Regions from separate parts of the Paenibacillus sp. FSL H7-0943 genome, predicted to be linked through region 2. Evidence: a T-box and tRNA genes for the amino acid it is inferred to sense, from the RefSeq annotation. Region 2 holds a T-box; the other holds one or more tRNA genes.
The links. The T-box of region 2 lies ahead of metG (methionine--tRNA ligase). A T-box ahead of a tRNA ligase gene usually reads a tRNA of that ligase, here a tRNA-Met.

Region 1 (5,141 bases), 1.8 Mb from region 2:
CCGAACGAGATGGCCAGTCAGGTTGCGAACTTTCGGATTTATTGATACGATCATAACAAATATTATTAAAAATAATTATATGATTTCGGTCATAGTTTTGTACGATTCGGCTAAAACATAAGTATTGGAGGATCATCATGGATCGTGTTCTATATATTGTAAGTGCCACACATGAGCTAAATACTTATATCCCTCCACACCAGCATGAATGCTACGAACTAGTCTATTATTTACAGGGGGTAGGGACAACCAATGTTGGCCCACGAAGTTACCATTTTCGCTCCTCTTCTTTCGCGCTTGTGCCACCCAATCATAAACATGACGAGCACCACCGTGAGGATGCAAATGTATTATTTGTAGGCTTCCACTCGGAACACCCTAATATGAGTAATCTGCTCGGCGTATATGAAGATGATAAAGATCAGACCGTTCTTCAAATCCTGCTGCGAATGAAAGCAGAGTTTACACGCAAGCAAGACGGATTCTCTGAGCTTCTAAACCTACAAATGAGCGAGATTACCGTCCATCTTATGAGGCTTCTTAGTGCCTCTGGATATCAATCCCCAACAGAAGATCGAGTACAATATGTCCTTAATTATATGAATGAGCATTATCGCCATAAATTGTCCGTCGAAACACTATCAGAAATGTCCGGATATAGTTACGATCGTTTTCGCCATCTATTTAAAGAACGTTTCGGGTCTTCACCCCTGCGGTATTTGCTGTTAAAACGCCTGGATTATGCAAAATCTTTATTACGTCATACTCAGATGCAAATCTCTGAAGTATCTGCTGCTGCAGGTTTTGTGAACGATGCCCAATTCTGCAATATGTTCAAACGAGAAATAGGTCTTACCCCGCGAGCATTCCGCATTAATAATCAATCAGGTTAATCACTAATCAGATTAAAAAAAGCCGTTGAAATAGAGAAACTCTCTATTCAACGGCTTACTGCTGTAAACCCAAGGACATAAAGAAAAAAGGTTTGTAAGATTGCTTATGAAAGCATTCTTACAAACCTTTTTAAGATACCGGCGAGAGGACTCGAACCTCCACGGTTTCCCACTCGATTTTGAGTCGAGCGCGTCTGCCATTCCGCCACGCCGGCACATATGAACTAAATGGAGGCGCCACCCAGATTTGAACTGGGGATAAAGCTTTTGCAGAGCTTTGCCTTACCACTTGGCTATGGCGCCATGAAAACTTGGAGCGGACGACGGGAATCGAACCCGCGACCCTCGCCTTGGCAAGGCGATGCTCTACCGCTGAGCCACGTCCGCATAAAATGGCTGGGGATATAGGATTCGAACCTATGAGTGACGGAGTCAAAGTCCGTTGCCTTACCGCTTGGCTAATCCCCAATAACATTTTAAAGTAAAATGGGGCGACTGATGGGTCTCGAACCCACGAATGCCGGAACCACAATCCGGTGCGTTAACCCCTTCGCCACAGTCGCCATATTAAGTTGATATTGTTGCCATTATTCATTTTAAAGTAAATGGGGCGGCCGATGGGTCTCGAACCCACGAATGCCGGAACCACAATCCGGTGCGTTAACCCCTTCGCCACGGCCGCCATATTAAACTTTAGAAAGAACTTGGCAGGGGCAGCAGGAATTGAACCCACACCAACGGTTTTGGAGACCGTTGTTCTACCTTTAAACTATGCCCCTAAAAACTGGTGGAGGATGATGGATTCGAACCACCGAACACTCACGTGAGCAGATTTACAGTCTGATGCGTTTGGCCACTTCGCTAATCCTCCAAGGATGGTGCCGGCGAGAGGACTTGAACCCCCAACCTACTGATTACAAGTCAGTTGCTCTACCAATTGAGCTACACCGGCATGGCACTCATTCTTTTGTGATGATAAATGGTGGCTCGGGACGGAATCGAACCGCCGACACGAGGATTTTCAGTCCTCTGCTCTACCGACTGAGCTACCGAGCCATGATGAAAATGGCGGAACCGACGGGATTCGAACCCGCGATCTCCTGCGTGACAGGCAGGCATGTTAGGCCAACTACACCACGGTTCCAAAAGATATAATTGCTTAAGTTAATTGGTTGCGGGGGCAGGATTTGAACCTGCGGCCTTCGGGTTATGAGCCCGACGAGCTACCGGGCTGCTCCACCCCGCGTCAGTAAGAAAGTGTTATGGTGGAGGCTGAGGGGATCGAACCCCCGACCCTCTGCTTGTAAGGCAGATGCTCTCCCAGCTGAGCTAAGCCTCCATAAACAACAATTGTTATTGTACCAAAGTCCACTAGGATAAATCAAGTGAAAATTTGGTGACCCGTATGGGATTCGAACCCATGTTACCTCCGTGAAAGGGAGGTGTCTTAACCCCTTGACCAACGGGCCATACTAATTAAAAATTTGTGGCGGAGAGAGAGGGATTCGAACCCTCGAGACGCTTGTGGCGCCTACACGATTTCCAATCGTGCTCCTTCGGCCAAACTCGGACACCTCTCCATATGGCTCCCCGAACAGGACTCGAACCTGTGACAACTCGATTAACAGTCGAGTGCTCTACCAACTGAGCTATCAGGGAATATTCATACCAGGCTTAATCGCCTGAAAACTGAATCCGAAACGAATCTGCATCCTACGTATAGGATAAGCCCTCGACCGATTAGTATTGGTCAGCTCCATGCATTGCTGCACTTCCACCTCCAACCTATCTACCTCGTCGTCTTCAAGGGGTCTTACTAATTGGGAAATCTCATCTTGAGGGGGGCTTCACGCTTAGATGCTTTCAGCGCTTATCCCGTCCGTACGTAGCTACCCAGCCATGCTCCTGGCGGAACAACTGGTGCACCAGCGGTACGTCCATCCCGGTCCTCTCGTACTAAGGACAGCTCCTCTCAAATTTCCTGCGCCCACGACAGATAGGGACCGAACTGTCTCACGACGTTCTGAACCCAGCTCGCGTACCGCTTTAATGGGCGAACAGCCCAACCCTTGGGACCTACTTCAGCCCCAGGATGCGATGAGCCGACATCGAGGTGCCAAACCTCCCCGTCGATGTGGACTCTTGGGGGAGATAAGCCTGTTATCCCCAGGGTAGCTTTTATCCGTTGAGCGATGGCCCTTCCATGCGGTACCACCGGATCACTAAGTCCGACTTTCGTCCCTGCTCGACTTGTAGGTCTCGCAGTCAAGCTCCCTTATGCCTTTGCACTCTGCGAATGATTTCCAACCATTCTGAGGGAACCTTGGAACGCCTCCGTTACTCTTTAGGAGGCGACCGCCCCAGTCAAACTGCCCGCCTGACACGGTCCCCGTACCCGGTAAGGGTACTAGGTTAGAACCTAGATACGATCAGGGTGGTATCCCAACGGCGCCTCCACCGAAGCTTGCGCTCCGATTTCTACGGCTCCCACCTATCCTGTACAGATCGTACCCAAATTCAATATCAAGCTGCAGTAAAGCTCCATGGGGTCTTTCCGTCTTGTCGCGGGTAACCTGCATCTTCACAGGTATTAAAATTTCACCGGATCTCTCGTTGAGACAGCGCCCAAGTCGTTACGCCATTCGTGCGGGTCAGAATTTACCTGACAAGGAATTTCGCTACCTTAGGACCGTTATAGTTACGGCCGCCGTTTACTGGGGCTTCGGTTCATAGCTTCGGGTTACCCCTAACCACTCCCCTTAACCTTCCAGCACCGGGCAGGCGTCAGCCCGTATACTTCGCCTTGCGGCTTCGCACAGACCTGTGTTTTTGCTAAACAGTCGCTTGGGCCTTTTCACTGCGGCCCCCTCGTGCTATTCACACTACCGGGGCACCCCTTCTCCCGAAGTTACGGGGTCATTTTGCCGAGTTCCTTAACGAGAGTTCTTCCGCGCGCCTTAGAATTCTCTTCTCGCCTACCTGTGTCGGTTTGCGGTACGGGCACCTTCTCCTGGCTAGAGGCTTTTCTTGGCAGTGTGAGATCATGACCTTCGCTACTACAATTTTCGCTCCCCATCACAGCCCAGCCTTAACGATGTGCGGATTTGCCTACACATCAGCCTCACTGCTTAGACGGACATCCATCAGTCCGCGTCACTACCCTCCTGCGTCACCCCATCGCTCATAGCGGATTACGGTGGTACAGTAATTTCAAACTGTTGTCCTTCGACTACGCCTTTCGGCCTCGCCTTAGGTCCCGACTTACCCTGAGCGGACGAGCCTTCCTCAGGAAACCTTGGGCTTTCGGCGGATCAGATTCTCACTGATCTTTTCGTTACTCATACCGGCATTCTCACTTGTGTAGTGTCCAGCGCTCTTTTCAGTACACCTTCAACCCCTACACAACGCTCCCCTACCCCAGATACATAGTATCTAGCCATAGCTTCGGTGGTGTGTTTAGCCCCGTTACATTTTCGGCGCAGAGTCACTCGACCAGTGAGCTATTACGCACTCTTTCAATGGTGGCTGCTTCTAAGCCAACATCCTGGTTGTCTGTGCAACTCCACATCCTTTCCCACTTAACACACACTTGGGGACCTTAGCTGATGGTCTGGGCTGTTTCCCTTTTGACAATGGATCTTAGCACTCACTGTCTGACTCCCGGCAATAAGTATATGGCATTCGGAGTTTGACTGAGCTTGGTAATCCTTGCGGACCCCGCACCCAATCAGTGCTCTACCTCCACTACTCTTATACCGAGGCTAGCCCTAAAGCTATTTCGGGGAGAACCAGCTATCTCCGAGTTCGATTGGAATTTCTCCGCTACCCCCACCTCATCCCCGCACTTTTCAACGTACGTGGGTTCGGGCCTCCAGTGCGTGTTACCGCACCTTCACCCTGGACAGGGGTAGATCACACGGTTTCGGGTCTACGTCCACATACTAATTCGCCCTATTCAGACTCGCTTTCGCTGCGGCTCCACCTTCTCGGCTTAACCTTGCATGTTAAACGTAACTCGCCGGTTCATTCTACAAAAGGCACGCCATCACCCATTAATAGGGCTCTGACTTTTTGTAAGCACACGGTTTCAGGTTCTATTTCACTCCCCTTCCGGGGTGCTTTTCACCTTTCCCTCACGGTACTGTTTCACTATCGGTCGCCAGGTAGTATTTAGCCTTAGCAGATGGTCCTGCTGGATTCATACGGGGTTTCACGTGCCCCGCACTACTCGGGATCCGTCTCGGAGAG
Region 2 (5,141 bases):
AAGGTTTAAAAGGAACCCTAGCCATTGGTACTGTTTCTTCCTCTGGAGCTACGTTGCTTCAAGATCGGCTATGTGAGTTTCACAAAACGTATAGAGGTGTGAAGTTTGAGATTCATGAAGGAAATACCTTTAGAATCATTGACCTCCTGAATAAAGGTATTGTCGAAGTCGGGATTGTTAGGACACCCTTTAATGGTACAAATTTAGAATGTCTTTACACACAAGCTGAACCTATGATTGCCGTAATGACACCTGAGTATGACTGGAAAACGGATGAAAACTTTATTGAGATCGGTGAGTTAAAGGATAAGCCGCTTATTATCTACCGCCGTTTTGAGCAGCTTATCCGGGAAACATGTCTTGAGAACGGCTTTGATCCGCTGATTTTCTGTATGAATGATGATGCTAGAACAACACTGCTCTGGGCAAACGCTGGTCTTGGCATTGGAATCATCCCCAAATCCGCTTTCGAATTAACGAGTAACCGTAATTTGATCTATAAAGAAATCAGTAGTGAATCACTACGCACGCGGGTCGCCGCCGTCTGGATTAAGGATAAATACTTATCATCATTGGCTTCCAAGTTTATTGAAAGCTTCAGGAATGGATAAATACCAGCTCTATTTATTCACTTGCTGTTGATCTAGCCTATCCTCTTCTTCTTTAATACGGCTAATATCAATTCGTTCAAACAATAATTGTAAATCAGTAACCTGTTGGTAAGGGGGCACCGAGCAAGGCTGCCAATTCGGTAGTTCTAACGACAGGAACCCCCTGATCTTGTCACAAGAGAACGGTAGAAACGGATGCAACAAATTCGCTAAGTTCGCAATAATCTGCACACATGTGTATATTGCAGAATCACAAGAAACCTGATCCTCTTTTATCTGTATCCATGGTTTTTGCAGATCGAAATACTGGTTTGCCTTGCGCACATAAGAAAAAATAAACTCCAGCGCATCTTTTAGATTCCCAGCCTCAATAAGCCGTCCTGATTCCAGATACAAGAGGTCGATATTGTCCTTCCACCCCTTATCTAATTGCCCATTTGGCACTTTCCCTTCATAAAACTTATCTACAAAAGCCAATGAACGGTTCACTAAGTTACCAAATGCTCCAAGCAGCTCTCCATTATGGCTATAAATAAACTCTCTCCAGGAAAAATCCGTGTCCCGCTTCTCAGGTCCATTGGCAATTAAGAAATAACGAATAGAATCTGGCTGATACCGCTCTAAAATATCAGGTACCCAGACCGCCCAATTTCGGCTAGTGGAGAATTTCTGCCCTTCAAGGGTTAAATATTCGCTAGATATAATCCTGTCCGGTAAATGCAGACCTCCTGCTCCTAATAACACAGCCGGCCATATTAAAGTGTGAAATGGAATATTGTCTTTACCATGCACATAATAAGCGGTAATCGCCCCTTTTTCCTCTAACCAAAAATCCTCCCAGTTTCCTCCGGACTGTGCAGCCCACTGCTTACTGGCTGATAAATAACCACTTACCGCCTCAATCCAAACATAAATTTTTTTATCTTCAAATCCAGCCACAGGAACATCTACACCCCAAGACAAGTCTCTTGTTACCGCGCGGTCCTGCAGCTCTTCTTTTAAATAACGTTTAGTCAGTTTTATAGCGTTTTCTCTCCAAAATTGTGCTTCCTCTACATATTCCGTTAATTCAGACTGAAAATTAGATAAGCTAAGATAATAATGTTCTGTCGGCCTTTCTGTTGGTGTATTCCCACATAATTTGCAGACTCTGTCTAACAAATCGGCAGGATCTAGAATCGTAGAACAATAATCACATTGATCCCCTCGCGCCCGCTCACCACATACCGGACAAGTCCCTTCCACATATCTGTCTGGCAAAAAGCGCTGATCCACCTCGCAGTAACATTGCGCAATGGTTTTTTTATATAAATGACCATTCTCTAGCAGCTTTGTAAACAACGCTTGCACAACCTTATGATGCTGCTGTTGATCCGTTCGAGTATATAGATCATAACTAAATCCCAGCTGTTCAAAACACTTCAGAAACTCTTCATGATATCTGCTTGCAAAAGCTCCCGGCGTAATCCCTTCATTCGCAGCCTGAACTGCTACGGGTGTGCCATGGCAATCACTGCCTGATACATATAATACGTTATCCCCTTTGGAGCGAAAATATCGTGCCAGCACATCCCCAGGCAACACACTTGATAATCTCCCCAGATGTAAAGATCCATTCGCATACGGCCAAGCGCCACCTATAAACACATTACTCATTAACCTTCTCCTCCTTTTTTAGACAACAAAAAAACTCCCATCCACAAAGGACGAGAGTTCTACTCACGTGTTACCACCTAATTTTATAAATGCCTCATGACATTTACCTCTTCAGGTACGACGTTAATTAACGTTTATACCCTAGCACTGTAACGGATGCAGGTTCCGGCGCAGCCTACAACCCATAAGGTTTCGATGCGCAGCTCTGAGACCATATTCCCAAGGGTTTTCTTTACTCCTTTTCAGCGACCGGAGCTCTCTGTTGAAAGAATTGCCGTGGTACTCTTTCTCTTCTTTGCTTTTACATATTCAAGTTAGAGAAAATAATACTCAATTTGTTGTTTATTGTCAATGTTAAACATCAAGCTCACTGTAACTTTTCCAGTTAATCTCCGTCTTTTATATAAATACGTTACAAGGAGGTCCCTCAGTGAAAAAAGTAAATTCACTTATACTCTCTGTTCTTTTACTAGAAGGAGTATGGGGTTGTTCCGATCATAAAGTTAATTCTGTTCCCAAAAGTGAACCCTATACTTCCAAAGAAGCCATCAGTAGAGGGGATATTGTTTCTTTTGAAAAAGTGTACAACCTAGATAAATTCGAGAAATTTATAACTAATCTCTCCAGCAAAAAAGCAGACAATATACGCGTTACAAGTTACACAGATGAAGGCGATCCCATATTTAAGGATTTGAAGTTTGACGGTAACGTGATTAATTATAGCTACGATACCTCTAATGATGCATTCGGTGGAAGCAACACAGGAATCAGAACCGATACCTGCTCCGAAGTCACAAGTAAAAAAAGCACACAAGATGAAATTATCTATTCGATCAGCGGTTGCACAAATAATGACTCTGGTATTGATTACTACCTTTTTCGCACAACAAAATGAAATGCTGAAATAAAAAAGACCACCCAATCATAATACAATTGGATGGTCTCTGTACTTCATATTATTTCATGATTTTGCAAATATCATTGGTGAATTGAACAGGATCACTAACCTGTAGACCTTCGATCAACAGGGCTTGGTTGTACAGCAGGTTCGTATATAAACCGAGCTTTTCTTTGTCGTTCTCTGCTGCCGCCTTCAAGGACTGGAACACTTCGTGATGGATGTTGATTTCGAGTACCTTATCCGCTTGCACCTCTTGGCCATTCGGCATCGATTTCAGGATTTTCTCCATCTCGATTGTCAGTTCACCTTCGGCAGAGAGACATACCGGATGAGTCTTTAAACGTTTGGAAGCTTTAACATTTTTCACTTTGCCGGACAGGATGTCCTTCATCGCTTCAAAAAGCTCCTTGTTTTCGTTCTCTTCCGCTTCCGTTGGCTTGTCCGCTTCGTCGGCTTCGATCCCCAGATCTCCGCTGGATACGGATTTAAATTCTTTTTCCTTATAAGACTGAATCATCTTGATCGCAAATTCATCAATATCATCAGTGAAGTAGAGAATTTCATACCCTTTATCCGATACAAGCTCGGTTTGCGGGAGCTTCTCGATTCTGTCGATCGACTCTCCGGAAGCATAGTAGATATACTTCTGATCTTCTGGCATTCTTGAAACGTATTCGTCCAGCGTAACCAGCTTCTTCCCCTTAGAGGAATAGAACATCAACAAATCTTGAAGGGTGTCTTTGTGCATCCCATAATCGTTATAGACACCAAACTTAAGCTGTCTACCAAAAGCATTATAGAACTGCTCATATTTCTCTCTTTCATCCTTCAGCAGGCTTTGCAGTTGGCTTTTCACCTTGTTCTTAATGTTCTTAGCGATCAGAGTCAGCTGACGGTCATGCTGGAGCATCTCTCTGGAAATGTTCAAGGACAGATCCTCTGAGTCCACCATACCTTTTACAAAGCTGAAGTAATCAGGCAGCAGATCCGCACATTTGTTCATGATCAGCACACCGTTGGAATAGAGCTCAAGACCTTTTTCATATTCCTTTGTGTAATAGTCAAACGGCGTATTTTCTGGGATGAACAGGATTGCATTGTACACTACAGCACCATCAGCACTGATATGAATATGTTTAAGCGGCTTATCGAAGCCGTAACGTTTCTCTGCATAGAAGTTATCATAATCTTCTGTAGTCAGCTCGCTTTTGTTCTTGCGCCAGATAGGCACCATGCTGTTTACGGTTTGTTCTTGAATAACTTCTTCGAACTCGTTCTCCGTGCCTTCTTTTGGCTTTTGCTCCTTCACGTCCATTTTAATTGGGAAACGGATGAAGTCGGAGTATTTTTTAATGATAGATTTCAGGCGATATTCTTCCAAATATTCATCATATTGATCTTCTTCCGTATTCTCTTTAATCTTCAAAATCACATCAGTGCCGACAGAATCCTTCTCGACAGTCTCGATGGTATAGCCGTCAGCGCCCTTAGACTCCCATTTAAAGGCCTCGTCACTGCCTAATGCCTTACTGATCACTATAACGTCATCAGCCACCATAAACGCAGCGTAGAAGCCCACCCCGAACTGCCCGATGATGTTGTGGCCATCTTTAGCTTCGTTCTCTTTCTTAAAAGCAAGAGATCCACTCTTCGCGATTGTACCTAAGTTATTCTCCAGCTCCTCTTGTGTCATCCCGATACCTGTATCGGAAATCGTCAAGGTTCTGTTCGCCTTATCGGCGGTCACTTTAATATAATAATCCTCTTTATTGAAGACCAGGCCTTCATCAGCTAATGCTTTGTAATAGATCTTATCAATCGCATCACTTGCATTGGAAATCAGCTCACGCAGGAATATTTCCCGTTGTGTATAAATGGAGTTAATCATCATTTCCAGCAATCTTTTCGATTCGGCTTTAAACTCTTTTTTGGCCATGAATAAATAAATCTCCTTTCAAAATAACCTTCTTATC

Region 1: it has a tRNA-Met gene. The T-box ahead of metG (methionine--tRNA ligase) is inferred to sense a tRNA for this amino acid. The anticodon was not compared.

What each region holds. Positions count from the first base shown of each region.
Region 1 is NZ_CP150148.1:5,989,250-5,994,390, forward strand. Features, by position in the region: gene NSQ55_RS26080 (AraC family transcriptional regulator) at 138-893, shown strand; tRNA gene NSQ55_RS26085 (tRNA-Leu) at 1,030-1,108, opposite strand; tRNA gene NSQ55_RS26090 (tRNA-Cys) at 1,123-1,196, opposite strand; tRNA gene NSQ55_RS26095 (tRNA-Gly) at 1,206-1,280, opposite strand; tRNA gene NSQ55_RS26100 (tRNA-Gln) at 1,287-1,361, opposite strand; tRNA gene NSQ55_RS26105 (tRNA-His) at 1,381-1,456, opposite strand; tRNA gene NSQ55_RS26110 (tRNA-His) at 1,500-1,575, opposite strand; tRNA gene NSQ55_RS26115 (tRNA-Trp) at 1,599-1,672, opposite strand; tRNA gene NSQ55_RS26120 (tRNA-Tyr) at 1,679-1,764, opposite strand; tRNA gene NSQ55_RS26125 (tRNA-Thr) at 1,770-1,845, opposite strand; tRNA gene NSQ55_RS26130 (tRNA-Phe) at 1,874-1,949, opposite strand; tRNA gene NSQ55_RS26135 (tRNA-Asp) at 1,960-2,037, opposite strand; tRNA gene NSQ55_RS26140 (tRNA-Met) at 2,063-2,139, opposite strand; tRNA gene NSQ55_RS26145 (tRNA-Val) at 2,157-2,232, opposite strand; tRNA gene NSQ55_RS26150 (tRNA-Glu) at 2,288-2,362, opposite strand; tRNA gene NSQ55_RS26155 (tRNA-Ser) at 2,381-2,473, opposite strand; tRNA gene NSQ55_RS26160 (tRNA-Asn) at 2,477-2,552, opposite strand; rRNA gene NSQ55_RS26165 (23S ribosomal RNA) at 2,614-5,141, opposite strand, start outside.
Region 2 is NZ_CP150148.1:4,141,099-4,146,239, forward strand. Features, by position in the region: gene NSQ55_RS18030 (LysR family transcriptional regulator) at 1-611, shown strand, start outside; gene metG (methionine--tRNA ligase) at 621-2,267, opposite strand; T-box leader at 2,311-2,572, opposite strand; gene NSQ55_RS18040 (DUF4362 domain-containing protein) at 2,698-3,162, shown strand; gene htpG (molecular chaperone HtpG) at 3,224-5,104, opposite strand.